Gemmobacter sp. 24YEA27: one gene and its partner. The protein of the gene in region 1 interacts with the protein of each later gene in a pairwise test. Links are inferred from orthologs where the notes say so. Each region holds a gene or a part of one and is shown on either strand. Other genes may lie near its edges. The genes, in order: QNO18_RS09950 and dsbD.

The links.
Region 2: the proteins of QNO18_RS09950 (region 1) and dsbD interact in binary tests that used the Escherichia coli proteins (3 or more experiments, as listed by UniProt). The link is inferred for Gemmobacter sp. 24YEA27 from one-to-one orthologs.

What each region holds. Positions count from the first base shown.
Region 1 is NZ_JASJPW010000001.1:2,004,095-2,017,478, forward strand. The notes cover bases 4,602-7,546. They hold QNO18_RS09950 (DsbE family thiol:disulfide interchange protein), read left to right. Parts: upstream 4,602-5,782; coding sequence 5,783-6,310; downstream 6,311-7,546. Other genes in these bases: QNO18_RS09945 (heme ABC transporter permease), read left to right, coding at 4,883-5,614; QNO18_RS09955 (hypothetical protein), read left to right, coding at 6,307-6,747; QNO18_RS09960 (hypothetical protein), read right to left, coding at 6,860-7,102. Also shown: preprotein translocase subunit YajC, read left to right, coding at 1-303; protein translocase subunit SecD, read left to right, coding at 396-2,063; protein translocase subunit SecF, read left to right, coding at 2,079-3,053; QNO18_RS09930 (Mth938-like domain-containing protein), read left to right, coding at 3,078-3,434; heme ABC exporter ATP-binding protein CcmA, read left to right, coding at 3,517-4,167; QNO18_RS09970 (DUF1223 domain-containing protein), read left to right, coding at 10,374-11,138; QNO18_RS09975 (lysophospholipid acyltransferase family protein), read right to left, coding at 11,324-12,232; QNO18_RS09980 (DMT family transporter), read right to left, coding at 12,258-13,124. UniProt on the Escherichia coli protein: Involved in disulfide bond formation. Catalyzes a late, reductive step in the assembly of periplasmic c-type cytochromes, probably the reduction of disulfide bonds of the apocytochrome c to allow covalent linkage with the heme.
Region 2 is NZ_JASJPW010000007.1:58,533-74,236, reverse strand. What follows is about bases 6,426-9,331. They hold dsbD (protein-disulfide reductase DsbD), read right to left. Parts: upstream 8,623-9,331; coding sequence 7,228-8,622; downstream 6,426-7,227. Other genes in these bases: QNO18_RS24340 (DsbA family protein), read right to left, coding at 8,770-9,331; QNO18_RS24350 (TlpA disulfide reductase family protein), read right to left, coding at 6,426-6,873. In the rest of the region: QNO18_RS24395 (hypothetical protein), read right to left, coding at 1-216; QNO18_RS24390 (ATP-binding cassette domain-containing protein), read right to left, coding at 177-677; QNO18_RS24385 (hypothetical protein), read right to left, coding at 670-1,935; QNO18_RS24380 (HlyD family efflux transporter periplasmic adaptor subunit), read right to left, coding at 1,932-2,963; QNO18_RS24375 (hypothetical protein), read right to left, coding at 2,975-3,142; QNO18_RS24370 (helix-turn-helix transcriptional regulator), read right to left, coding at 3,559-3,825; QNO18_RS24365 (hypothetical protein), read right to left, coding at 3,750-4,646; QNO18_RS24360 (hypothetical protein), read left to right, coding at 4,713-5,102; QNO18_RS24355 (L,D-transpeptidase), read right to left, coding at 5,373-5,864; QNO18_RS25895 (hypothetical protein), read right to left, coding at 5,888-6,070; more of QNO18_RS24350, read right to left, coding at 6,070-6,425; more of QNO18_RS24340, read right to left, coding at 9,332-9,402; QNO18_RS24335 (DMT family transporter), read right to left, coding at 9,572-10,408; QNO18_RS24330 (LysR substrate-binding domain-containing protein), read left to right, coding at 10,289-11,206; catB (type B chloramphenicol O-acetyltransferase), read right to left, coding at 11,265-11,891; QNO18_RS24315 (CapA family protein), read left to right, coding at 13,290-14,123; and 2 more genes. UniProt on the Escherichia coli protein: Required to facilitate the formation of correct disulfide bonds in some periplasmic proteins and for the assembly of the periplasmic c-type cytochromes.

The DNA of each region.
Region 1 (13,384 bases):
CAGGCCGCCGCGCCCGGAGCAGGTTCCGCCCTCGCTTCCTTTGTTCCGCTGATCCTTATCTTCGGCATCATGTATTTCCTGATGATCCGCCCGCAGCAAAAGAAGATGAAAGAGCATCGCGCCATGGTCGAAGCGCTGCGCCGGGGCGACCAGGTGGTCACCCAGGGCGGGATCGTTGGCAAGGTGGTCAAAGTGCAGGAAGACGGCATGGTCGAGGTCGAGATCGCTGAAGGCGTCAAGGTCAAAGTGGTCCGTCAGACCATCACCCAGGTGCTGAACCGCACCGAAGCCGCGGCGTCCTGAGACCCCGCGTAACCCCGGGCTTTCCCCGGGGCCGCACCTGATGCCGGTCCGCCTCCCGGTCCGGTATATGATATGTGATTTCTGAGGCTGACATGACGCCGACCGAGACCTGGAAAAGAGTTCTGATCCTGCTGGTATGTGCCTGGGGGATCATCGCTGCGCTGCCCAATGCGTTTTACGACCGTGTGGAGCGGCATAATGATGCGGCTGCCGATATCGCGAAGGCCGATGGTGTGGCCACAGTGGAAGAGGCGGCGGATCTGGCGCTCTGGCCGAACTGGGCCCCTTCGGCGCTGATGCCGCTGGGGCTTGATCTCAGGGGCGGCGCGCATCTTCTGGCGCAGGTCCAGGTCGAGGATGTCTACAAGGCGCGGATCGACGGGCTCTGGCCCGAAGCGCGCGATGCGCTGCGCGATGTGCGCGATGATGTCGGGGCAGTACGCCGCGCGCCCTCGCCGGAAGACACGCTGCGCATTACCATCTCGCGCCCCGAGAACATGGCCAAAGCCATGGCCGCGCTGCAAAAGCTCGCCTCGCCGGTGATGACGCTGACCGGCTCGCAGGCCTCGGATATCACCATCACCTCGCAGGGCGCGGATATCGTGATCCAGTTGACCGCGAGCGAAAAGACCGCGACCGATGACCGCACGATGCAGCAAAGCCTCGAAATCATCCGCAACCGCGTCGACCAGGCCGGGACCCGCGAGCCGACCATTCTGCGCCAGGGCTCTGACCGGATCCTGATCCAGGTGCCGGGCATCGGCTCGGCCGCCGAGCTGAAATCGCTGATCGGAACCACCGCGAAACTGACCTTCAACGCCGTGGTTGGCAGCACCTCGGATGCCGGTGCCAATCCGGGGCCGCGCAATATGCTCTTGCCGTCGAAAGACCAGCCCGGCCTTTACTATATCGTCGAGGAAACGCCGGTCGTCTCGGGCGAGAACCTTGTCGACAGCCGCCCGGCCCAGGATGAGATGCAGCGCCCGGCGGTGAGCTTTCGCTTTGACACGGCAGGCGGGCGTCGCTTTGGCGATTACACCGCCAATAATATCGGCAAACCTTTTGCCATCGTGCTCGACAATCAGGTGATTTCGGCGCCGACGATCCAGTCCCATATCTCGGGCGGGGCAGGGATCATCACCGGCCGCTTCTCGGTCGAGGAAACCACCGAGCTTGCGGTTCTTCTGCGCGCCGGCGCCCTGCCGGCCAAGATGGATTTTCTGGAAGAACGCACCATCGGGCCGGAGCTCGGCGCCGATTCCATCGAGGCGGGCAAGACGGCCGCGATCATCGGCCTGGCGGCGGTGCTGATCTATGTGGTTGCCTCTTACGGGCTGTTCGGCTGGTTCGCCAATGTGGCGCTGGTGCTGAACGTGATCATTCTTGTGGCGCTTTTGTCGGCGATCGGGGCGACACTGACATTGCCCGGGATCGCGGGCATCGTGTTGACCATGGGCATGGCCATTGACCAGAACGTGCTGATCTTCGAGAGGATCCGCGACGAGTTGCGCGACGGTGCCAACCCGCAGCGCGCCTGTCAGGTCGGGTTTGAACGCGCCTTCTCGGCCATTATGGACGCAAACGTGACCGCGCTGATGACCGGTTTCATCATGTTCTGGATCGGATCGGGCCCGGTCAGGGGCTTTGCGGTGACCTTCACCCTGGGCGTGATCACTTCGATGTTCACCGCGGTCTATGTGACGCGGCTGGTGGTCGAGCTCTATATCAACAACAAACGCCCGAAAACGCTCGTGGTTTAAGGGGAGGATACGGTTATGGCATGGCGTCTTAAACTCGTCCCCGCAAAGACGAATTTCGACTTCTTCAAACATCAGTGGATCACCTTCTCGCTTTCGATCGGGATGATTGTCGCCTCGCTTATCTGCGTGGCGGTGATGGGGCTGAATTTCGGGGTCGATTTCAAAGGGGGCACCACGATCCGCACCGAATCGACCGCAGCGGTCGATGTGGCGGAATATCGCGAGGCGCTGGCCGCGCTTCAGCTGGGGGATGTCTCGATCTCGGAAGTGAAGGACCCGTCCTTCCGCGATGATCAGCATGTCGCGCAGATCCGTATCGGCGCGCGTGAAGGCGAAGAGGCGGTGACGCCCGAGGTGATCCAGGAGATCGAAGAGGCCCTGAAGGCCGTCGATCCGGCGATCACTTTCCCTTCGGTGGAATCGGTCGGGCCGAAAGTCTCGGGCGAGCTGATCTGGAAAGCGGTTGCCGCGATCCTTGCGGGCTCGGCCGCGATCCTTGTCTATATCTGGATGCGGTTCGAATGGCAGATGGCGGTCGGGCTGGTGGCGGCGCTGTTGCATGACGTGATCGTGACGGTGGGGATCTTCTCGCTGTTCCAGATCCGGTTCGACCTTTCTATCGTGGCGGCGCTGCTGACGATTCTTGGCTATTCGGTCAATGATACCGTGGTGATCTTTGACCGGCTGCGCGAGAACCTTGCGAAATACAAGGCGATGCCACTGCGTGAGATGATGAACCTCACCACCAATGAGACGCTGTCGCGGACCGTGATGACGGCGACCTCGACGCTTCTGGTGCTGATCGTGTTGCTGATCTGGGGCGGCGATGTGATCCGGGGCTTTGTCTTCGCGATGACGCTGGGTGTGGTTCTCGGAACCTGGTCGACGCTCTATATGGCAAAGAATATCGTGCTTTATCTGGGTGTTGATCGTGGTGACAAACCGAAAGCCCCGAAGAAATCGAGCGAATTCGCCGATGTCGATGCGTAAGTCAGCATTGCGGATGGGTCGGGCATGCGCCTGACCGAAATCAGCTATGCCGAGGCCCGGCCGATTGACGGCTATGGGCCCGGCTTTTTCCGGGTGAATGATCATGTGCTGCGCGGGCCTTCGCTGATCACGCCCTGGGATGCCGGCCCCTGGGGCGGGCTTGAGGATCTGGCGAGCCTGCTGGACCTGACCGGGCGGATCGATGTGCTGCTTCTGGGCATGGGCGCCGAGATCGCATGGCCGCCGCGCGCCCTGCGCGAGACGCTGGAAGCCGCCGGGATCGGCGTCGAGCCGATGTCCTCGCCGGCCGCCTGCCGCACCTATAACCTTCTGCTCTCCGAAGGCCGCAGAATTTCGGCAGCGCTTTTGCCCCTCGGCTGAGGCAGCCCGGAATTTTGGAAAATTCCGGCCCAATTCCTTCACAGGAATTGGCGCGGCGCACGAAACGGGCTAGGTCAGTGCGATGGAACTCAGGGTCGAAAATCTCGCGGTCGCCCGTGGCGGGCTTGTGGTGTTGGAGGGAATCAGTTTCACCCTGCGCCCTGGCCAGGCCCTTGCGCTGCGCGGCCCCAATGGCATCGGCAAGACCACTTTGCTGCGCACCATCGCCGGGCTGCAACCCCCTGTTTCCGGCGCGATCAGTGCCGCCACGGATGACCTCGCCTATGCCAGCCATGCCGACGGGCTGAAATCCGCGTTAACGGTGGACGCGAATATCTCCTTCTGGGCTTCGGTCTTTGGCACGGGTCAGCCGGCAGCAGGAGCCGCACTGGAGCAGCTTCAGCTGACCGCCTTGCGCCACCGCGCCGCCGGGCAACTGTCCGCCGGTCAGAAACGCCGCCTCGGCCTCGCGCGGCTTCTGGTCACCGGCCGGCCGGTCTGGCTGCTGGATGAGCCCACAGTTTCGCTTGATCAGGCTGCCGTTCTGCTTTTCGCAGCTGTCCTGCGCGCCCATCTCAAAGAGGGCGGCGCGGCGCTGATCGCCACTCATATTGATCTCGGACTTGATGAGGCGGGGGTGCTGGATCTCACCCCCTTCCGGCCAAAGCACCAGCGCGCCGTCGCGGGTGGCTTCGACGACGCGTTCGGCGAGACCATCGGAGTAACAGGATGATCGCGCTCCTGGCCCGCGACCTCTCGCTTGCCTTCCGCGCCGGGGGGGCTTTGGCCTTGGTCTCGCCTTCTTCCTGCTTGTTGTGGTGCTGCTGCCTTTGGGTGTCGGGCCGGACAGCGCCATTCTTGCCACGATCGCGCCCGGCGTCCTTTGGGTGGGGGCGCTTCTCGCCTCGCTCCTCAGCCTCGACCGTATTTTCGCGCTGGATCATGAGGATGGCAGCCTTGACCTTCTGGCCACGGCGCCCTTGCCGCTTGAAGGGGTTGTGGCGATCAAGGCGCTGGCGCATTGGCTGGTCACGGGGCTTGTGCTGACGCTGGCCTCGCCGCTGCTCGCGGTTCTGCTGAACCTGCCTGCCGCAGGATACCCCTGGCTGCTGCTCTCGCTGGCGGTCGGCACACCGGCGCTTTCGGTGATCGGGGCCTTTGGGGCCAGTCTGACCATCGGCCTCAGGCGCGGCGGGCTTTTGCTCTCGCTGCTCGTGCTGCCGCTTTACGTGCCGACGCTGGTCTTTGGCGCCGAGGTCGTGCGGCGCGGCGCGACCGGTCTGGCGCTGGCGACACCGCTTGCGCTCCTTGCCGCAATCACGGCCGGCTCGCTGGCGCTGCTGCCCTTCGCCGCAGCCGCCGCAATTCGGGTTAACTTGCGCTAAATCAGTCTATAACAGAGTCTCGCGCGCTACAAAGCACGGGTGAGGCAGAACAGACGGGCCGATATGTCGATTTGGGAATTCGCAAATCCGAGAAATTTCATGCGGCTTTCCGGGCGGATCCTGCCCTGGATCGCAGCACTTGCGGGCCTGTCTCTGGGGATCGGTCTGACCTGGGGTTTTTTCTTTACCCCTGACGACTACAAACAGGGCTCGACGGTCAAGATCCTCTTCATCCATGTGCCAGCGGCGATGATGGCGATCAATGCCTGGATCATGATGCTGGTCACCTCGCTGATCTGGGTGATCCGGCGCCACCATGTCTCGGCGCTGGCGGCGCGGGCGGCGGCCCCGGCGGGGCTTGTTTTCACGCTGATAGCCCTTGTCACCGGCGCGCTCTGGGGCCAGCCGATGTGGAACACCTGGTGGGAATGGGATCCGCGCCTGACCTCATTCCTGATCCTCTTCCTGTTTTACCTTGGCTATATCGCGCTCTGGTCGGCGATCGAAGATCCTGAAACCGCCGCTGATCTGACAGGCATTCTTTGCGTCGTTGGCTCGGTCTTTGCGGTGATGTCGCGCTATGCGGTCAAGTTCTGGAACCAGGGGTTGCATCAGGATTCGACCATCCTGAAAGTCGGCGAGAAAGACCCGCTGGATGTGGCCTATTACGTGCCCCTGGTGATCTGCCTCGTCGGATTCGTGTTGTTTTTCATACTGATCGTCCTCTTGCGGACCCGGATGCTGATCCGGGCGCGGCGGCTGATCGCGCTTGAGGCAAGGGAGAGGCTTGGATGATGCCGGATCTTGGAGACTACGCGGCAACCGTGCTGGGCGCCTGGGGGCGACGCTTCTGGCCCTGGCCGGGCTGCTTGCGCTGACGCTTGTGCAATCCCGGCGGGTGGCGCGGGCACTGGCCGGGGCAGAAACACGGCTCGCGCAGGCAAAAGCTGCGGAGGCCAAAGCATGAAGGCGCTTTATCTGGTGCCGCCCCTGGCCTTTGCCTGTCTCGCCACTGTCTTCTGGTTCGGGATGCAGCGCGACGGGCAGGGCGAGATCCCCTCGACCTTTATCGGGCGCGCGGCGCCGGTTCTGCCCGAGACATCCTTGCCCGGAACACCACTTCTGACGGCGGATGACCTCCGGAGGGGCGAGGTGACGGTGGTGAATTTCTGGGCCTCCTGGTGCCCGCCCTGCCGGGCCGAACATCCGGTTCTGAAGGCGATGGCGGCGGATGGGATCCGGGTCGCCGGCGTGAATATCATGGATAAAGAAGCCGATGCGGCCGGCTATCTTGAGAAAGACGGCAATCCGTTCTTTGCCATTGCCACCGATCCTGGTGGGCGCAACCGGGTGGAATGGGGCGTGTCCGCGCCGCCCGAGACCTTCATCATTGATGGAGATGGCACGGTTCTGTTCAAATTTACCGGTCCGCTGGTCGGCACCGATTACGAATCGCGCTTTGTCCCCGCCCTTGCTGCGGCGTTGAAATGAAGGCTTTTATCTTTGCCGCAGCGTTTCTGACCTGCGGGGCGATGGCACAGGCAGAGACGATCCGGCCAGATACCAGCTTTTTCACCGGGGTCTATGAGCGGGTCGGGCGCAGTGGTGCCGAGGCTCCGGCGCTGATCGACGATCTCGTCCGGATCGCGCCGGTTAAGGGGACCTGGGCGCTTGATGTCGTCCCCTGTGCGACCGGGGCGGACCATGATGCGCCGATACGCCTGAGCCCGTCGGGCTATGATGAAGTGCCCAATTTGGTGGTGGGGAAAGCCGGTTCCTTCGGCCTCTGGTGTCAGTATTTCACCGATCACAGCAATTACCCGATCCTCACCTGCCAGTCCGAGACAGGCGCGCGGTTCACGCTCTGGCCGATTACGGATGAGCGTGTGACCGCCTGCAAGACAGCGGCGGGACAATCGCTGCCCTGAGACAAGGCGATGCGCAGGCGAGGCCACCCTGATGCGGGGCACCATGAGGCGAGCTAACGTGACGCAGGCGTGACGCAGGACAGGCCGCGTGAGGCCCAGACCGGGCAGACCTTCAGTTCAGCAGTGACAGTGTCAGCATCCCGAACGGCATCAGCAGTTCGGCAAAGGGCAGCGCGGGCAGGGAGAGCCGCCTGGACGCCACGCATCGCGATGCGGGCGCATTCAGCCGGGCGGTTTTTGTAAGAAATGCGGCGCTTTCGGCCTGCCATATCTCGGATTGCGAGGGCAAGGGCGGGAACAGGGCGCGGGCCGGGATCCTGCGGTCACGCATGTCGAGGCGGGTGGAATGGCGCATGGAAAAGCCCTTCTGGCTGAACCCTTCCAGATTGCGCGATTCGGGTAAAAAGGAACTTAACCGGAACAAATGGGCCGGATCGCTCCGGCCCATTTGCGATGCCGCTTTGTCATCCGCCCCTATCTGGCGCCCCGATCAGACACCCCGATCAGACGCCGGCAAGATTTCGCAGCACGTAATGCAGCACGCCGCCGTTTTCGACATATTCGACCTCGATTTCGGTATCGATGCGGCAGCGGATCTCGACGGTCCGCTCGCTTCCATCTGCTCTGCGGATCGTCATGGGGACCAGGCTCAGGGGTTTCAGCCCGCCGGCGAGACCATGGATCGAGATTTCCTCGTCCCCTTCAGGTTCAACGTTTTGCGGGTGTCTCCGCCGGTGAATTCAAAGGGGATGACCCCCATGCCGACGAGGTTGGAGCGGTGGATGCGCTCGAAGCTTTCCGCGACAACCGCTTTGACCCCCAGCAGCGCCGTGCCCTTGGCCGCCCAGTCGCGCGACGACCCCGCGCCATATTCCACGCCGCCAAAAATCACCAGCGGCCGGCCCTGCGCCTGCCAGGCCATCGAGGCGTCAAAGATCGAGGTCTGCGCCCCGTCCGGCCCCAGTGTATAGCCGCCCTCGACGCCGCCCTGATCATTGGACAGCATCTCGTTTTTGATGCGGATATTGGCGAAAGTGCCGCGCATCATCACTTCATGGTTGCCGCGACGCGAGCCATAAGAGTTGAAATCGCGTGGCGCCACCTGGCGTTCCAGCAGGTATTTCCCCGCCGGAGTCGTCGGTTTGAACGAGCCCGCCGGTGAAATATGGTCGGTCGTGATCATATCGCCGAGGATCGCCAGCACCCGCGCGCCCTCGATATCCGAGATCACGCCGGGGGCACGCCCCATATTCTGGAAATAGGGCGGGTTCTGGATATAGGTCGAGGCGGGCGGCCAGTCATAGGTCTCGGCGCCGGTGACTTCGACCGCCTGCCAGCGGGTATCCCCTTTGAAAACATCGGCATATTTCGCCTGGAAAACCTCGCGCGTGACGACTTTGTCGACGATCTCACTGATTTCTTTCTGCGTGGGCCAGATGTCTTTCAGGAAGATGTTCTCGCCCCCGGGCGTCTGTCCGATCGGGTCGCGGGTCAGGTTGACGTTCAGGTCGCCGGCAATCGCATAGGCGACCACCAGCGGTGGCGAGGCGAGGAAATTTGCCCGCACATCAGGGCTGATGCGGCCCTCAAAGTTGCGGTTCCCCGACAGAACTGCCGTCGCAACCAGGTCATTGTCACTGATCGCTTTCGAGATCGCCGGATCGCCCAGCGGCCCGGAATTCCCGATACAGGTGGTGCAGCCATACCCCACGAGGTTGAAGCCGAGCGCATCCAGATCTTCCTGCAGCCCTGCGGCCTCAAGATATTCCCCCACCACCTGTGAGCCGGGCGCGAGCGAGGTCTTGACCCAGGGTTTGCGGGTCAGCCCCAAAGCGCGGGCCTTGCGCGCTACCAGCCCCGCGCCGATCATCACATAGGGGTTCGAGGTGTTGGTACAGGAGGTGATCGCCGCAATCACAACCGAGCCATCGGTAAGGGTGTAATCCTTGCCCTCGACCGGTACGACCTTGCGCACATCCTTTGGCGGCGCGGTGATCGCGCCGCCCTCATCGCCCATATCCAGCGCATCCGGGCTGACATCAATGCCGCGGTAATCTGCCACGACCTTGTAGAAGCTGCGGGCCGATTCCGTCAGCGGCAGGTAATCCTGCGGCCGTTTCGGCCCCGAGATCGCCGGGACAATGCTGCCCATGTCGAGCTCCAGCGTGCTGGTATAGATCGGATCGTAATCGCGCCCGCGCCAGAAGCCGTTTGCTTTGGCATAGGCCTCGACCAGCGCGATGCGGGCCTCGTCGCGGCCGGTATTCCTCAGATAGCGCAGCGTTTCGTCATCAATGGGGAAAAAGCCGCAGGTGGCGCCGTATTCGGGGGCCATGTTCGCGATTGTGGCGCGGTCGGCAAGCGGCAGGTGATCAAGCCCTTCGCCGTAAAACTCGACGAATTTGTTCACCACGCCATGTTTCCTCAGCATCGCCACGACCTTCAGCACCAGATCGGTCGCGGTGGTGCCTTCGACCATTTTCCCGGTCAGTCTGAAGCCAACCACTTCCGGGATCAGCATCGACACCGGCTGGCCCAGCATCGCCGCCTCGGCCTCGATCCCGCCGACGCCCCAGCCCAGCACGGCGAGGCCATTGACCATGGTGGTGTGGCTGTCGGTCCCGACGAGGGTATCCGGGTAAGCCACCAGCTCGCCATTCTGGTCTGTGTCGGTCCAGATTGTCTGGGCCAGATATTCCAGATTGACCTGGTGACAGATTCCGGTGCCGGGTGGCACGACGCGGAAATTGTTGAACGCCTTCTGCCCCCATTTGAGGAAGGTATAGCGTTCCATATTGCGTTCATATTCCAGGTCGACATTCATCTGGAACGCGCGGGGATTGCCGAATTCGTCGATCATCACCGAATGGTCGATCACCAGATCAACGGGGTTCAGCGGGTTGATCTTTTGCGCGTCACCGCCAAGCCCGATGATCCCATCCCGCATCGCGGCCAGGTCCACCACCGCCGGAACACCGGTGAAATCCTGCATCAGCACGCGGGCCGGGCGGTAGGCGATCTCGATCGGATTGCGCCCGCCCTGGGCGCCCCAGGTCGAAAACGCGCGGATGTCATCGCTGGTGACGGTTTTACCATCCTCAAAGCGCAGCATGTTCTCAAGCACCACTTTCAGCGACGCGGGCAGGCGCGAGAAATCCCCAAGCCCGGCCTCTTGCGCCGCCGGGATCGAATAATAGCTGACGGTCTGGCCGCCCGCGCTCAGGGTTTTACGGGTTTTCTGGCTGTCATGTCCGACGGTGACGGTCATGTCTTCGCTCCTTGAAAAACTGGCGTGGCATCTTGCGGCTGCGGCGGGCGAGGCGGTGCCCGGGGATCTCAGAAGTTATGTATGCAGTAGTATACCGAATTTCCAGACCCCGGAGGCCGTGGTGGCGGACGCGGCGGCAATAGGGGCAGAAGCGCCGGCGAAACTACACTGCGATTGCAGCATGGAGAGGGCGGCGAGGAAAGGGGGAAAGCGGTCCGGGGCGCGGAAGATTGCAGGCAATCGCAAAACCTTGATTGGCAGGCAGGGGGTCGGTTTCCTATACAGGGTTGAGTACAGGGACGGGCGGTGTCCGGGCAATGCTCCGATAGCCGCTGACGCCAGCCGGGAAAGACATGAGATGCGACATTTGCTCAGCGCCGCCTGCGGCCTGGTTCTGACCTGCGCGCTTGCAGGTCCGGGCACCGCCGAAGACCTGGCAGAGAAGGCGGCGCCTCTGGCCGCCGGCGCCGGCCCGGTGGTGGTCGAGCTCTTTACCTCGCAAGGCTGTGTCTCCTGCCCGCCGGCGGATGAGTTTTTCGCAAGCCTCACCAAAGACAAGCGCGTGATCGCGCTCTCGCTGCATGTCGATTACTGGGATTACATCGGCTGGGAGGACAGTTTCGGCTCGGCGGCGTTCACCGAGCGGCAAAAGGAATATGCAAGGACCATCGGATCGCGCACGATCTATACGCCGCAATTCATCATCGGCGGTGTCGAGCGCATCGAGGGCTTTGACCCGGAAGCGACGCTGAAGGCGCTGGCCGATCACGTTGCCGCCAAAAGCCCGGTGACGCTGGTGGTCACGCGAGAAGGCGACAACCTGGTGATCCGCGCCAAAGCCGACCCGCCGCTGGAGGCCCCGGCCCGGGTCGAGCTTGCGCGCTATATGCCCGAGGCCACGGTCGATATCGAGCGCGGCGAAAACGCCGGCAAAATCGTGACCTACCGCAATATCGTGACCGAATGGGAGAGCCTTGGCGACTGGGCCGGGCAGGAGCCGCTTGAGGTCAGCATCCCAATCACCGGTAGCAATCCTGCGGTGGTGTTCATTCAGGATGTCAGTGGAAAAGGGGCCAAAGCGGCAGGGCCGGGGCAGATCTTTGCGGCTGCGGTGGCCCCCTGAGACAGAATGGGCTCGGGCTGTGTCTGCCGCTTGCCGCCAGACCACGGGACAGGTGTTTCCCGGCAGCCGTGCTTCGGGTCGAAGCCGTAACGATACTGCAGGCTTCTCCATTGTCAGAAATCAGCTGAAACGGGTTGTCCCGGGGGCCGATCAGGCGCGGAAGCAGGCCGGAAACAGACCCTGGATCAGGTTTCGGCATCCGGCGAAGGCAGTCTGGCGCCGCCATGTTTCCAGCGTTTGTGGATCCAGAACCACTGGCCGGGATAGCGCCGCACCAGCGCCTCAAGGCTGTCATTCAGCGCCTGGGTCATGGTGACCGGGTCACTATGCGGGATCGGATCCTCCACGATGACCTGGAAGGACAGCCCGTCCTGCTGGCGCACCGCATAGACCGGCACACAAAGCGCATCATATTTCAGCGCGAGCTCTGCCGCCGAAAGCGCGGTCTGCGCCTCATGGCCGAAGAAACCCAGAAGCGGTGCGCGGGTCATATGCTGGTCGATCAGCATCCCGAGCATGCCGCCCTGGCGCAGGAATTTCACCATCTGCCCCAGACCCTCGCGCCCGCGTGGGAAAAGCGGTGTGCCGATGGTGGAAATCGCCCTGAGGTAATGTTCGTTGAAATAGCGGTTCGACATATTCATGTAGAGCGCGCCGACCGGAAATCCGCGTGCGATCAGGGCGGCGCGGGTGGCATCATAATTGCCGAAATGCGCGGTGACGAGGATCACGGGGCGGTTCGCGCGACGGGCTTCCTCCAGCGCGGCAACCCCTGCGCCGGTCAGTGGCAGTCCGGCGGCGCGGGCGATGAACTCCTCGCCTGAATAGATCTCGATCAGGGTGCGGCCGACATTGTCGGGCACGTCGCGGACGATCTTCTCGACCTCGGCCTTTGGCAGATCCGGCATGACGAGGGCCAGATTGCTGCGGATGCGGCGGCGGTAGCCCGCCAGCGGTGCGATCACGCCCGAGACGATCTTGCCGCAAAGGGGCACCCTGATGCGGTAGCGCAGCCGCTTCAGGGCCCAGATCAGCGCCCGGAACAGCCGGTCCTGCAGCCAGTGGCGTGGATTTGCCTCATGTTTCTCGCTCATTATGCAGCCCGTTTGCAATCCTGGATCAGCGCTTGTGCAGCCGCGTTTCCCGGTGCCAGACATAGAGACCGGCCCCCACGATCACAAGCGCGCCGGTCACCGTCCAGAAATCGGGATATTCCGAGAAGAAAAGCGCGCCCCAGAGCGTGGCGAAAACCACACCGATATAGGTGAAGGGCGCTACGGTTCCAGCCTCGGCAATCGAGAGGGAGCGGATCATCAGCACCTGGCCCAGCGTGCCGATACAGCCGACAAAGATGAACAGCGGAAGATCGGCAGCCGCGACCGGCACCCAGTTTGTGGGAAGAAAGAGGGAGAAGGCCAGCGTCCCGAAGATCCCGCCCCAGAGCATTGCGGTCCAGACCGGCTCATATTGGCCGATGCGTCGGGTCAGGAGCGAATTGGCCGCGAAAGAGACAGCTGCGGCAAGCGGCATCAGCGCCCACCAGGTGAACACGCCGCCGCCGGGGCGCACGATGATCACCGCGCCGACCAGCGCCACACAGATCGCAAGGATCCTCCTCGGCCCGAGCCTTTCTCCCAGAAACAGCGCGGCCCCGAGCGTGACAAGAACCGGGCTCGTGTCGGTGAGCGCGGTCGCTTCGGCGAGGCCGATGAAATTCAGCGAGGTGAAAAACAGCGCGGCCGTGGTGACCTGGAAAACAGCACGCAGCACATGAAGGCCGGGGTAGGAGGTGCGAGCCATGGCCAGCGTCCGCCCCCTCAGGATCAGCACCACGATCAGCACCTGACCGAGAAAACGTGCCCAGATCACCTGCGGCGCGGGATAGCGCTGCAACAGGCCCTTGGCGCTCGCATCGAGCAGGGTGAAAGCGAGGATTGCGAGGATCATCAGAAGGATGCCTCGCGCGTGGTTCTGCGCAGTTTGCATGATGCCAGCGACGCTACCTGGGTGCCGGGAAAGAGACAAGAGAGGATGGCTGGTCTGGAGCCAATGTGGATGGCTGGAATGCGGCTGGTTCAGACCAGGACCGTGACGGCCTGCCCATGCGAGCAGGGTGGGGGTGAGGAAAAAGTTTGTTTCCGCAAGTCAGCGTCAGGGGCCGGACAGTTCAGCGACACTGGTGACTGGATTGCGACGTGCGGGTCGCCTTTGGCACGGGCCGGCAGATTTTGCCCTTTTGCCTTCTG
Region 2 (15,704 bases), on another replicon or contig:
CTCATGCAGCCGACTGTCCCGCAGCACGAGAACGCGGTCGAAATGGCGACTGTAGGCATGGTTATGTGTCACCATCACGAGGCTGTGCGGGCTGTCCTGCCTTCGTCCAAGGATCATCTCCAGTATTTCATGGCCGGTCTGTGGGTCGAGGCTGCCGGTCGGCTCATCCGCCAGGATCAGGCGGGGCGCATGGATTGTGGCGCGGGCAAAGGCCACGCGTTGCTTTTCGCCCCCCGAAAGCGCGCTGGCGGGCACCGCAGCAAGATGCGTGAGGCCAAGGGCTGCCAGCCGTTCCGCCGCACGCTGATGAGCGCCTCGGCCCGGACGCCGTCAAGCCGCAGGGGCATGTCGATATTGGCAAGCGCCGTCAGCCCTTCGATCAGAGCATAATCCTGGAAGATGAACCCCAGCTGCTGACGGCGCAGCCTGGCACGAACCCGGTCTGCGGCCCCCGCCGGATCAATGTCGAAAAGGCGCACCCGCCCGGCATCCGGGCGCCGGAAACCGCTGATCACCTCCAGAAGCGTGGTCTTTCCCGAACCGCTTTCGCCAAGGATGCAAAGCCGCTCGCCGGGCGCGACGGTCAGATCGACATGGTCCAGCACCATCCGGCGGTCCTGGGCACCATGATGCACCACAACCCGCTCAAGAAGGAGCGGCAGCGCGGCCTCACTCATTGGCCGCCGCTCCGTCAGGCCCGCCTGGCTTCCGCGCAGCAGGCGTACACAAAAGGGCAAGCCCGGCTTCCAGATGCTCCTGCACCAGCCTGGCGCGACGCTTTTCCAGATCGTAAAGCCTGGCGGAAAGATCGGCGGCGCATCCGGTCTCTGCCCTGGCCGGAGGCGTCAACCCGGCCTGCAGCACATGGGCCTCGGCCAGGGCCAGGGTCAGCTCGGCATGGGCCAGCATGAAGGCCGCTTTGCTTTCACGGGCCGCGATCAGCGCATTGGCGACCGCGATCCGTGCCCGCTGCACCTGCCGGTCACCCTTGCCCTGATCAATCAGCGGCACCATCAGATTGAGCAAAAGTTCCAGCTGGGCCGGGCTGTCCGGCCCAAGCTGATTGGGCACGATGCCAGACAGCGCGATCCAGCGATCAATGCGGGCGGCGTCCAGCCCGTCTTTGGCAATCCGGTGCAAAACCGCGTTGCGCGCTTCCAGCGCGGAACCTTCATAGCATTGCTCTGCCGTCCGGGCACGCAAGGGCCCCGGGTGCAAAGCCGCGATCCGCAGATCCGGACCGAAGGGGGCGCCGCCTGTGCCATGGGCAAGACTGGCGCGGCTGGCCTCATACATGGTCCGGCGCGCGGCATGGGCGGATTTGCGGCTTTGCAGCGCGGTCTGCCCGGCCGCAACCTCGTTGCGCGGCAGGGTACCAAGCGCCAGCTCACCCTGCATGTCCTTTATGCGGCAGCTCTCGGCATCAAGGGTCAGGCCGGCCTCTTCAAGCGCCAGCCCAGCGTCTAGGGTATCTGCCAGCTGGTCTAGCAGTTGCTTTTCGGCGCCTTGCCGGGCAAGCGCGCTTTCCTGTGCAACCAGAATGGCGAAGATCTCGGGCGTATTCCGGAACAGGACATAGATCGCCCGGATGAAATCCCATTCGATAACAAAGGCATGATTGCGACCCCTGACCGAGAAGCCGCCGCTTTCATGCCATTGGGACCTGCCCTGAACCATGACGCTCAGGCGCGGCAATGCGCCCCGGCGCAGTTGATCCAGATCCAGCAAAAGCTCTGCCTCGCGCAGTCGGGCGGTGTGAAAGGCCGGGCCATAACGGCGGACGTGATCGCCAAAGGCAAGACCTTTGGCGGGCGCATCCTGCGCGAGATCCAGGGTAACCTGGTCGATCAGCGCTTCCGCCCGGTCAAAATCGGGCGCAGCACATCCCGCGCCAAAGGCCACCGCAAGCCAGAGCAGGCGGGAACGCAGGGTCATGGCGCGGCCTCTGTGATGGTTTCGAACAGGCAGCTTGCCGATTGCGGTTCGCTCGCGAGACCTGTCGGATCGAAGCGAATTTCAACCTCATGCGTGCTGCCATCGGGCAGAGGGCTGCGAAGGGCCGAGATGCGCGTGACCTGACCCGTCAGGATCCCCGCCTCCAGCGCTAGGCGGGCGGTGACGCGGCGATCGGTGAAAAGCGACAGGTCGCGCAGATGCACCGGAACTTTCGCGCGGAACATGCCAGGGCGGGCAAGGCTGATCACATGTTCGCCGCGCCGCACCGCGACAAGGGCACCCGTCGTCAGCGCGGGCGCCACAAAGCTGATCACACCAGCGGTTTCGCTGCGCAGAGAAAGTGTCCCGATATGGTCCTGAAGCGCCTTTCTTTCATTGGCGAGGGCCGCGCTTTCCTGCTGCAACTCAATCAGTCTGAGGGCATGTTCTGCCTCCAGCAGGGTAAGCGCAGGGGCGGTCTGCGCGGCAAGATCGTCAATTTCGGCAAGCTGATCCTCGGCAAGTTCCAGCGAGAGGCGGTCGAGCCTGCCTTCGCGATGGCGGGTGGCGGCAAGCGCCGCCGCCTCGCGCGCGCGCATGCGTTTGCGATCAACGGCGCGGGCCTCGGTCGCGTGACGGGCGAGGGCGGAGGCATGGGCGGCTGTTGCAAGGCGCTGCCGGTCCTCAAGTCCAAGGGCGCGCAGATCCAGCATTTCCAGCTGAGCGCGTTCATTTTCAGCGCGGAAGGTCAGTAGAACGTTGTCCGGCTGGACCAAGTCTGAAACCGAAAGCCCGGTTGACGCAAATCCATCGCGCAGAGCAATCAGTGGCGTCTCTTCGGCCCAGTCCAGAAAGCAGGTCCTGAATGTCGCAGGTTCAACCGCAGCCCCCGATGGAGACGTAGCCGTCAAAGCCACTGCCGCCCGGACCTCCGGTGCGACACTGGCGGGGCCATGGCCAAGTCCTGCTGCGACGGCACCGGTCAGGGCCATCGCAGCAAGACCTGCGGTTATGTAAAAACGCAGCACGTCAGGCAGCGTCAGGGGGCGCAGCCGATCTGCTGCACCATGCTGCGCGCCAACCCGGCGGACCGGGCATGGTTGTCGTAAAGCTGTTCCAGCGTCGATGCGGCTGTGCCGGCCCGCGCGTTTTCGACATAGACCTGGTAATAGGATTCTGCGGCCTGGCAGCTGGTGCGGGTCTGCACATTCTGGCAATTCGATGGGCAGGTATAGGCGGGCGGGCGAACAGTGACACTGCCACCACCGGTACCGCCAGTGCTGCCGGAGCCGCCGCTGCTGTCAGAGCTGCCGCTTTCATAGCAGCCGCAAGCACAAGAACTGCAGCGAGGGTCAGGCTGAGCTTCAGAATTTTCAAGGTATTACTCCCGTTTTATCAGCCGGGCAGGAAGACTGCCTCCCTGATCTGCCCGTCCTGAACCATGTGATCAGGTCAGGCCTAGCACCGGGCAACCGAGGCGGGCTGCACCCAAATGGGTGAAGACCCCGCCCGACAGCAGAGGAAACCGCATGGCGCGCGGATCGCTCCCCCAAACGGGTGAGGCGATGCCGGGCTGCATAGGGCAAGGCTTTCTGAAGATCTGATGGGGGAATATGCGTGATGTCAGTCGGGATCGGGATCCGCCAGACCGATGGCCATGCGGATAAGCTGGGGCTGGCCATTCGCGCCGGTCTTCGAGAAGACAGATTTCAGCTGGCTGCGCACCGTCTCGACCGAAAGCGAGGCTGCCGTCGCGATTTCAGCCGGCCGCTGTCCGTCAAGGATGGCGGTGAGAACCCTTGTCTCGGCAGGCGTCAGCCCATAGCGCCGGGCAAATTCAAGCGCCGGTGCAGCGGTCCGCGCCAGAACCGGAGTGAATACGGCAGCCACGGTCTGGCCGCTGAAGGCAATGCCCCTTCGTTCTGGCCAACCGGCATCAGGGTGATCCCGAAACCGCCATCCTGCAGGGTGACGGGCAGCACGGCCCGCGGGCCACGCAGCATCTGTTGCAGCGCGCTCTGGATATCGGGATTGCGAAACCGCAGCGTCGCATTTGGCCCAAGGCTCGCCGCGCGGCCATCTGCCAGGTATTTTTCGGCGGCGGGGCTGACATGGCTTGCCCGGCCCACCGGATCGACCAGCACAAAGCCGACCCCGCCCGCTTCGCTCAGCCAGCCGGTCAGTTCAGCGCCGATGCCGGAATGATGGTTGCGCCGGTAAAACTCCGACGCGCGGCGCAGATGCGGGGCAAGGCGGCTCAGAAGCCTGGCCCGCGCGGCATTGCGTTCCTCATCCACGTCTCCGCTGAGGGTGGACAGAAGCAGGAAACGGCCTTCGGTGCGCTCGATGGTCACGCCGACCCCGGTCTCCTGGTCAAAGCGGCGCAGGAAGTCGTTGTAATATTCGGTCCGGTGGAACCTGTCGCGTGCGACCAGCTGCTCGCCGACGATTGCTGTACCGACAGGGGTGCGCCCGACCTGCCACATCCAGGGGTTCAAGGCCCCGTAATGGCTGAGATAATCGCGTTGCGCGACATCCGGGATGCCCGACTGAAGGGTAACGGCGCCTCTGCCGCTCTGACTGTCATGAAAGAAAAGCGTGGCGCATTCCACATCCGCCAGTGCCGCAAGACGACCGATGAACTCCTCCCAACGGGTCTCTCGCAACAGAGAGGCATAGATCAGGGGAATAAGCTCGTCGGCAGCATCCATGGGCGGCGACAATCCCTTCTTTGACTGGTTCTGGTTGAAATGAAAATCACTTCAAAAGGAAGAAAGATGAAACTTCAGACTGTATTTGCTGCTTTTATACTGACCGCGCTGGCGGGCTGTGTCGATGGTTTTGACGACAATGGCGGCTATCTTACCCATTCAGACCATCGGCTGAGCCGGGCTGAGACGGCGCAGATCCAGTCCCGGATGGACAATTATCTGAAGCAACCAACCCATCTTTCCGGCCTGCGGGCGACCTATAGAATGAGCAATGGCGTGGTGCCGGTCTGCGGCTATGTCACGGATGGCCGCGCCCCGCCGGCTCTCTTTGGCGGCGTGCTGGGCGCCGGTCAGGGAGGGGCTTTCGTGCTTCATAATATACCGGGCAAAGGGCAGGATCCGGCACGGATCGCGTCGGTCCGCGCCTTTTGCAACGCCCATCACATCGCGATCTGAGCCGATCGTGCAAATGCCTCACAGATAGACCGCATTGCCCCGATGTCTGAACGTGTCAGACATCGGGGCAATGTTTCGGGCAATATGGCATGAGCATAAGAGCTCTGTTGCCTGCTCCCTTGTGTTTAAAAACGATGTTCAGACCGAAGCAGGCCCAGGGCGTTCAATCGCACCCTCAAATCCTGGGATCAGACACACGAGATCGCTCGGGCAGAGATATCCGAACGGTCCTTCGCCATCTTCGATTCAGGTCTTCCCAAGTCGCATTTCTTACACTCCCTGCGCGGGAGAAGTCGTGCCTTTGCCGCTTTCCTCCTCGGTCAGGACGACAACGCGCGCGCCGGACCGGACGAGCGTTTCCAGTTCGATCACATCCTGATGGAACATGCGGATACAACCGGCCGAGGTCGCATTTCCGATTGACCCCATGTCGGTCGTGCCATGGATCCGGTAATAGGTATCGCGATTGCCTTTGTGCAGATATAGCGCTCTCGCCCCCAGAGGATTCATCAGGCCGCCCTCCATGCCGCCACTCAGATGGGCATATTGTTCGGGGAACTCGCGGATCATGTTCTGCGTGGGGATCCAGCTGGGCCAGTCCCGCGAATAGGGAATATGGGCGGTTCCGGAAAATGCACGTCCCTGATCCCCGACTGCAACAGCATAGCGGATCGCCCGGTTTCCCGGCTGGACATAATAGAGAAACCGCTGCCAGGGATCGACAATGATGGTGCCTGGCTTTTCATCCGTCCAGTAATCCACTTCGCGCCGGATATTGCGGTCGCTCAGATATCGGGAGGAACGGCGGGAATCTCGAACCCGCCATCCTGCAGACCGGCATAATGGGCGGCAACCTCCGGGGGCAGTTCGGGTTGCGGCGGCGCAACCGGCTCTGGTGCAGTGGCACAGGCCGCAAGCAGGCCCAATGCGCCCGCCGCCATCAGCATTCGACAAAATCGGTTCAGCATCAGTTCGTATCCCTGAGAAAGGCGATACCGGCCAGCAATTGCGCGCGAGAGATTTCCCCCAAATGCGCGGCTTGCAGCCGACCATCGGCATCAATGAACAAGGTGGCGGGCAACCCCATGGAGCCGAAATGCCGCATCATCTGCGAGCCGGGATCCATTACCGGCGCGATGACAATGCCCGACTGCGCCAGATAGGTGCGGACAGTTTCGGCGCCTTCGCCCTGGTTGATGAAATGCAGGTCGACCCCCGTTTCCTGCGCCGCAATCTCTGCCATCATCGGCATTTCACGCCGGCAGGGCGGGCACCAGGTGGCCCAGAGATTGATGACCATCGGCCGCCCCTGCCAGCTTGCAGGCAGGATCGGATCACCCGACAGTGCGGACAGCAGGACGTCTTTCGGCAAGGCCACATCCGGCCCGCGCGCCAGCTGATGCACGACATTCAAGGCCGCAAATGCGATGACCACGCTGCCCGCAACCGGCAAGACAAGATTAGCCTGCCGCCGGAGATACCAGACCGTCACCATGGCAAAGCCCGCAATCCCCCATAGCGGGCTGAAGCCGCCCTGCCAGAAGGCAAAGATGCTCAGCGGCTCGGCCAGATAGACAGAGGCATGTTGCGCAACAAAACCCAGCCTTGCGGTGAGCGCCGCGCCGATGCTGGCCGCGCTGGCCCAAAGGCTGATGGCGGGCCCGGTCTTGCGGGCGATCAGGCCTGTCACCAGCAAAAGAACCAGCACTCCGGCAATAACCGGCGCGCGCTCGGCCGAAAGGGCGAGCGGCCCGAATGAAATCCCGCCCATCAGTCCGCAGCCTGGACCAGAGCTGCCGAGGCCCGGATGTCTTCGGCCCGATGGTGCCGATCAGGCGGCTGTCTGCGGCTTCGCGGCTATGGCGGTCGAGGAAGATCATGGTGGGCGGCCCGGCGGCCCCGATCATCTGCATCAGCTCCCGCGCATCGACACCGGTCTCGCTGACATCCGCCTTGACGAGAAGAAAATCGCCAAGCGAGGTGGTGACGCCCGGATCGGGCATGACGTTGCGCTCGATCCTCTTGCAGGTCACGCACCAGTCAGCGGTCAGATAGACCATTGCCGGGCGATCCGCAGCGGCCAGCGCGTGGCTCAGCCCGGCCGTGGTTGTGACCTCGGCAAATGTCATATCCGGACCCGCAGCCCGGGCAGACCCGGTCGCGACCGAGAGCGGGGCCAGCGGCGCAGCGGGTCCGTGCCACCGAGCGCCGCGCCGAGGCCCAGAACTGCCGCGGCAAACAGGGTGACAACGCCGCCGGTGCGCAGCAGACGGTTCGCAGGTACTGCCCCGGATTCTGGCCGGTCGAGCACGCCCAGAAATACCGCGACCCCGGCCAGCAGCACGGCCCAGAGCAGAAGGATCGCCGGGCCAGGCATCAGCCGTTCCAGCAGCCAGATCGCCATGCCAAGGAAGACCACCCCGAAAATGCGCCGCATCGCCTCCATCCAAACGCCGGCTTTCGGCAGGATCTTCGCGCCGAACGTGCCTGCAAGGAACAAAGGCACGCCCTGGCCGAGGCCCAGCATGAACAGCGCTGCCGCGCCCAGGGTCACATCGCCGGTCTGGGCGATATAGATGAAGGCACCGGCCAGCGGCGCCGTGACACAGGGCCCGACGATCAGCGCCGATGTGAAACCAAGCGCCGCCGCGCCGCCAAGCGAGCCGCGCCGCCCTGCTCCGCCCGAAAGCCGGGCCGTCAGCCCCGCCGGAAGCCGGAGGTCGAACAGGCCAAAGCTCGACAGGGCCAGCGCCAGAAACAGCGCCACCACCGCGCCGATCGCCCAGGGCGATTGCAGCAGGATCTGCAAATTCTGGCCGGACCAGCCGGCCACCGCACCCAAAAGCGCGAAGGCGGTGGCCATTGCCAGAACATAGGCCCCGGATAAAGCCGCGCCGCGCGCCGGTGTCAGGGTCTCGCCCTGTCGCGCCAGCATGCCCGCAAGGATCGGCACCATGGGAAAGACGCAGGGTGTCAGCGCCAGCATCAGGCCAAAGCCGAAGAATGCCAGCAGCACCAGCGCGGCGCCGCCTTGTCCGGCCAGGCTGGCCAGAAGACCTTTATCTTCGGCCAGATGCAGACCGCTGCCGCCGGCGGGTGTGGCAGCCACGGCGCTTTCAGCCGGCGGGGCCGCGCCCGACCAGTCGGCCAGCATCAGCGTGCTGGTCACAGGCGCATAGCAGATCCCGTCTTCCTGACAGCCCTGCCAGGTGATACGCACCTCGCCCCCCGCTTGCGACAGAACCGCCGTGGCGGCGTTGTAATAGACCTCCACCGCGCCGAAATTCGGATCTTCCTTCAGCTTGCCGGCATGGGTTTCGATATCAAGCGCCGTGCCATCCACCGTTTCCGCCTTAATGTGCTCACGATAGAGGTAATATCCCTCTTCGATCTGCCAGCCGATCTCGCTCCGGCCCTCCGCGCTGTCCAGAAGCTCGATCCGGAAGGCGATTTCCGGGTCCAGCGGCTGGGTGCTGCGGGTGGGAAAGCTGAATTGTTGCGCGAGGACCGATCCGGCCACAAACAGCCAAAGCAGGGGATCAGGACCAGAAGGCGGATTATACGGGGGGAGGAGTTGAGGCTTTGCATCATGAGGCCCCAGTTCCCGGGGCGGGCTTAACCAAAACTTAAGCCTGCCCCGTGTCGAAAACACGAAATCGCGATTGGCTTACAGCAGGTCGCGCCGTGCCTGTGCAACAAGGGCGGTCAATGAGGCCAGATCCTGCCCGCCAAACAGCCCGTCATGCCCCGCGATGAAGGTCGGCGTGCCGGCAAGGCCCAGGTGATCGCCAAGTTGCATCGAGTGATCGATATGGCCCAGCACTTCCGCACTCTCCATGTCGCGCTTCAGCCGCGCTTCGTCGAGCCCGGTCTTGCGGACGACCGCCATGACCGAGGTCTCCTCGGCCTTGCCCCTGATCTGCATCAGCGCCTCGTGAAATTCCCAATACCTGCCCTGCTTCAGCGTGGCCAGCGAGGCCTGGGTCGCGAAATACGAGCCCTCGCCGAAGATCGGCCATTCGCGGAACACGACCCGCAGCTTCGGATCGGCGGCAATCAGGCGTTTCATCACGGGAACCGCAGTCCGGCAATGTGGGCAATTGTAGTCGAAGAATTCGGTGAGGGTGATATCGCCCGCCGGATTGCCCAGTACCGGCGCAAAGGGCTGGCGTTCGATCTCGTCGCGCAGTTCGGGCGGCATCGGGTTGTCATGACCGAAACCGGCCCGGGCTCCAAGTGAGAGCGCACCAAAGCTTGCCAGACCGAGTCTGAGCGCTCCGCGCCTGTCCATCAGCTTCATGTTTCGCTCCTTCACCCGGTTATGACTGGTGCGGCCCGGTCCGCCGGGGCAAGACCAGCACATCGCTGCCGCAGGATGCCTGCAATCAGCCCGGACTTAAGCCGGGCTTAAACCGACCATGCAACTGGCAGAAAATGATAACGTAAAAGGCGATTTATGCGGGTTCTGATCATCGAAGATGATGACAAGCTGCGTGACGGCCTGACGGCGACCCGAAATTCGAGCCGCCGCGCAAGTAGGCAAGGCCACTAAAATGTCGGGCGCCTGGTGCGAGAGACAGACCAGGTTTGGGCTGGAGCCTTTCGCCCGGGCAGACATCTGTCTTCACATCAACCCCGGCCATTCTGGACAGACCAGGCCATTGAAACAAAAGCGCGCCACCCAGAACCAGTCCTGCGCCCAGGACCCGCCAGAGGTCAAAGGGTTTGGGCACCAGCCCCGTCAGCCCGAACCGGTCGATGATGAGAGATCCGATAAGCTGGCCCGCGATCACGGCGATCATGAAACCCGCCGCGCCCATCATCGGCATAAGAAAGATCGCCGCAGAGACATAGATGATCCCCACCAACCCACCGATCCATATCCATTTCGGCTGTGCGAGGGCCGCGCCCGGATCCGGCATCGGCACCCGCAATGCGATCAGCGCCGGCAGAATGCAGATCAGGCTGACGATCAGTGAGGCAATTGCGGCCCAGAGCGGATGACCAAGTGCCCGGCCAAGCGCGGCATTGGCTCCGCCCTGAAATGGCACCAGCGCGCCGGCAATCAGGGCAATAAGAAAAAGGACAAGGGCTGGCATTCCGGACTCCGTTGATTGGTTGGTCACGGAATACGTTATTCTCAATGTATATGGGAAATTCGATAGTCTGCCCATACTATGTCTGGTATGAATAATCTTCGGTCCATTGACCTGAATCTGCTCGTTGTGCTGGAGGCCCTGCTGGCCGAACAGCACTTGTCCCGTGCGGCGGCCCGGCTGAATATGAGCCAGCCCGCCATGAGCCATGCCCTCGGCCGGTTGCGGCTTCTCCTCGGGGATCCGCTGTTCCGGCGTGAGGGCGGGCAGATGCTGCCGACACTTCGCGCCCTCGCACTTGCCGGGCCATTGACCGAAGCCATGGCGCAGATCCGCAGCGTGCTGGGGCCGGAGGGCTTTGATCCGGCCACAGAGCATGTGTTTCGCCTTGCCATGTCGGATTACGGGGCGGGCCTTCTTCTGCCCGGGCTGATGCAACGCCTGCGCAGTGAAGCAGCTAGCATAGAGCTGATCATTACCCAGCATAGCCGCGAAGCCATGATCGCGGGCGTGGCAGATGGCACGCTGGACCTCGCGCTTGGCGTCTTCCCTGCAGTGCCCGCCCCGTTGGCGCAGGAGCTTCTGTTGGAAGATCGCTATGTCTGTGTGGTCGATCCCGCCCATCAACCGTCCCTGCCTGACGGGATGACACGCGAAGCATTCCGGGCGGCAGCCCACGCGCATGTTGCGGTGCAGGGCGAATTCGCCACCGAGCTCGATCTGGCCCTTGATGCACAGGATGGGCCCCGGCACGTGGCGCTTGTCCTGCCGCATTGGGGCATCGCGCCTCAGGTCATCCCCGGCACCGATCTGATCCTGACCGTGGCCCGGCGCAGCCTACCGCTCAAAGTTCATCCGCTGACGGTTCTGGAACCGCCATTTCCCCTGCCCCTGATCCCGTTCAGCGCGCTCTATGCCAGACGGCGCCGCGCGGATCCCGCGCTGCGCTGGCTGCTGGCCCGCATCCACGATGTGGTTGAACCGGCGGCGCTGCAGGTTCCGCCCTGACGATTGCGTGCCAAAGCCACGCCCGCCCCTGAAGGGCTGACGTGGCCCGCCTGTCACATTAGGACTGAAGCGCCCAACGGCGGTGAAGCTCCGCGACGTCACCGCTCGTCAAAAGGGGCATCGCCGCCCTGAGCTGGTCCTCCGGCCAGTCCCACCAGCGCATCTCCAGCAGCATTCCGATCAGGTGGTCTTCGAACCGCTTCCGGATCAGTCTGGCCGGATTTCCACCCATGATGGCATATGGCTCGACGTCTTTGGTGATCAGCGTCCTGGTACCGATCACGGCGCCATCGCCGATCCGGACCCCCGGCATGATGATCGCCTCGGAGCCGATCCAGACATCGTTGCCAATCACCGTATCGCCGGCCGGCAGGAAACCATTCCCGGCACCCGCGAAGGCGGGCACTTCCGGCATCCAGTAAAACGGAAAGGTGCTGATCCAGTCGGCGCGGTGGCCCTGGTTTCCGGCCATGATCAAGGCCGCGCCGGAGCCGATCGAACAGTAACTCCCGATGATCAGCCGGTCCGCGCCCTGGTCCGGCAAAAGGTAGCGCGCGCAATCGTCAAAGAGGTGACCATGATAACAGCCGGAGTAATAGCTATAGCGCCCGACGATGATATTCGGATTTGTGACCTGCTTGTCCAGCGTCACGCCCTTGAACGGGCTTTCGAATGCGTTCTGCATATTGGGTCTCACTTGAAGATCGATCTGATCGCTTGCCCTGAGGGCACGCGATTACCGCGCACTGCCGGTCAGCGGCGTGCGAAGCGGGCCTCCGCAAAAGCAGAGGCGGTGTCAGATCGTTCGTCGAGCGGCTTTCATGGGGTGGCAGAACCTCTCCTATACGCCGTCGATCTTCGCATATTCCGGCGCCTCATCGCAACCGGCGCGGATCTTTCAACTTCACCCGTCATGAAATCGGGCTGGCGCATATGCGCGGAGAGATGCGCAGCCTTACATAACCGGGTGTTCTAATGCAGCCGCCGGCCCATGCTGACTTCCATGACTCACGCAATTCAAACCGGCGGCGGCCTGATTGGCGTTGCAATCTGCCAGAGCCTTCCGCGAATGGGCTGGCAAGCGGCCTCGTTCGACCTGAAACAGTGCCCTTTCCAACCCCCGGCCTGTTCATTGCGATATGGCCGATGATCAGATCGGGCGGACCGGCCTTCCTGATCGCGCGGCGAAACAATGCGACATCTGATCCGCTGCACCGCGATCATCGCCCCCATGTGCTTTGCGGCACGGGTTGATCCGAATGACCGGCTGATCAAGAGCCAGATGTAAAGAAACTGTCATCAGCAGGGATGGCTTCCACCGCATCCGGCACTACGGTCTGCTGGCCAGCTCGGCCCGTAAGATCAACGCCGCGAAGACCAACCCGCGCATGAAAGCTTGCTCAACCGTTGTCTCAGTTCCGCCTCCTGCCCTGCACCTCCACACCCAAAAGCACCCGGCAGCGCTGGATTAAATGGCCTTGAATAAGGGGCTGAATGCGATCGTGAGAGTAGGGTTCTGATTTAGTCTGGCACTGAGAGATTTATTCCCTGCTCTTTCTGGGGGTAGGCTTTCTCATCTGGGTTGGCTGGCGGGTTGCCGCCGTGTCGAACCCGGCGAATGGCGGTGGATCAAGTCGATTGCGGCCTGCCGCTCGGCGCGCCGTAGCGCGGGTGAGATCGGCGTCGACGATCAGCCCGCTGCGGTTCTCCATAAGCCCATGACCGATGAAACACAGAGCAGTGCCGGTGCAGGGTGCTTTCTTGTAAAACCGCGCATCCGGATCCGTTGTCGAGGCGTGGGTCGCATTCGAACGCTTCTCGCCTCTGAAGTCCACTTCGGCATTGTGAGGAGTGGGTTTGGTGCGGGGCATCGGATCGGGCTCGGTCGTGGTGGCCTGATGATTGGATGCTGTGTTTGGCTTCTGATGCGCGACAGGTTTCACTTGCCGTTGACCAGCCTGAGGCAATCTCGGATTTCAAGCCCACGGTGATTCCTGCGCTTACTTTCAAACCAGGCGTGAAGGGGTATAACCTCAATACAGATATTACACCCGCACGCGCAGACAGAACACAGGAGCAGGCCATGCCGGATCAGCTGAGGATGACTGTTGCCTGGGGTGGTGATGTCAGCCTCGCCCGCAGGCAACATCTGTTGCTGTCCGCATTTGCGAGTGGCACCGAAGAGGGGGAAACGGCTGTCCATCTGCCGTCTTTCAGCGGTGCAGATCTCAGGATGGTCAATCTCGAATGCGTGGTCTCAGATCTTGGAGAACAGGGCGCAGATAAGAGCGAATCCGGACCCTATTACTTTCGCGCGCGTCCTGAGATGACCCGCGTCCTTCAAAGGTTAGGGGTCGATCTGGTTGCCACTGCGAATAATCATTCCGGCGATTACGGACCCGAGGCGTTGCTTGATCAGGCCTGTTGGCTTGAACTGGCAAACATAGCCCATGCAGGTTCGGGACGGGATCGCGAGGCCGCGTTTGCGCCGCGCTTTTTCTGCCGCAATGGCCTTGCCGTCGCGGTGTTCTCACTTGATGCCACCCAGGCGGAATTCGCCGCGACCGGCAACCGGCCCGGGCACGCGTTTCTGCCGCTCTCGGACCCTGCGCTCTGGCAAAGGGAAATGCAGCCGCGCATTCAGGCCGCGCGGCGCCATGCGGATGTGGTGATCGTTGCGGTGCATTGGGGTCTGAACCTGAAACCGGTTCCCGGCCCCGGCGAGATAGCCGCCGGCCATGCGCTGATCCGCGCCGGAGCCGATGCCGTTCTTGGTGCCTCGGCGCATATGTTGCAGGGTATCGAGATTTTTGAAGGCCGGCCGATTTTGCATGATGCCGGCAATCTCCTGTGTGATTTTTCCGAAGGGAGAGGTGACAGTGCGGTCTTCCGGCTGGAGCTTGGACGTCAGGCGTGACCGGCATCGAAGTGATACCGGTCACCGTCGCCCCGGGGCGGGCCTCAGAGGCCGAGGGAGACGCCGCCATCTCGATCGCCGCAGATTTCGCCGAAAAATGCGCGGCCTTTGGGACCGTCACCATTCCGGGTTCGGACGGACGGCTTCAGATCCCGCTTTCTCCGCCCGGGCGCATACCGCAGGATTACCGCCTGACTGCGCTGCGGTCCCGCCTGGCTGCGCCGCCCGTTCCGGAAAGCGCAAGGATCGCGCCGGTCGCCATCGGACCTTTGACCCTTCACGGCGTCAGCCTCGGTCCTGAAAGGCTTACAAGTCGCAACATGCTCTGGGTAGAAACCTGGTGGAGTGCCGAAGAGCCGGTCAGCCGCCGCCTGACCATCGCTTTGCATGCTGTTCCCGCGAAAAGGGTAATATGCCGATATGGGGCGCGGCATGGCGCATGAGCCGGGTGACTGGCGATTGCCGACGCCGAATTGGCAGCCGGGAGAAATCTATCACGAGCGCTTCGGCCTGCGCCCGCCGCCGGGATCCCGGCTGGAAGACAATGTCCTCGACCTGGAAATATCGGTGTTCGACCGTCTCAAAAGGCTGGGGCGGCTGCGCACCGGTCTTACGACCACACTATCCTTCTCGGGCAAGATGGCCAGGAACCCGGGCAGCGCCAGGCCCGCAGACCTTCCCGGATGGAGTGCCGAAGAACTCGCCGGGCTGACCGGTGGCACCTGGATCACCCCGCCGCCGCCGGGCTGGTTCTGCCGTTCAGCCGTCGCAGGCCGGACCCATCTGGCGCTTGTGCCCGAGCCTGTGCTTTTTGCCGCCCACAGCCGTCAGGACCGCAACCGTCATGAAAGCATGACCGCAGTGTCGAAAGACAGCTGGGACAGCCACGCCTCTCTGCACAGATTGCAGGATCGCCTGGCTGGCGCGCTGGTACGGGAACGGCCGCCGGGGCTGCGGCCGGAATTTCCGCTTTTGCAGGTGGAGGATCCACTGGCGGCGCTGATGCAGATCGGTGCCGCAGCCCGTGACCGGATGCGCGGCAAGGTCGTTTGCGTCACCGGCAGTTCGGGCAAAACCACCACGGTTTCGATGCTGCAAGCCGCGCTCTCTCCTCTGATCAACTGCCGCGCAACATATGACAATTACAACACCAGGGTCGGCATTCTGGTCAATCTCGCCTCGGTCCAGCCTGAAACGGATGCGGTGATCCTGGAAACGGCTCTCAGCGCGATCAATTCCACGGGTCAGGCCCATATCCGCCGTGTCGCGCCCGATATTGCCGTGATTACCAACATCACCACCGCCCATCTGCGCGAGGGAGAGACCACCGGCGATATCGCTCGCAAGAAATCGAATATTTTTCTGGGGATGCAGCCTGGAAAGAGTGCAGTGATCTGGAGCGGCAGCGACCATTTCGATGAGATGGCCGAACGCGCCAGAGAGGCCGCGCTGAAACTGGTCACTTTTGGCGCAGCGGATGGCTCGGATTTCCGGCTCCTGTCTTACGATCCCGCACGGCGGCTGGTCGAGGCTCAGACCCCACATGGCCAACTGACTTACCGGATCGGTGCCAGCGGCGTT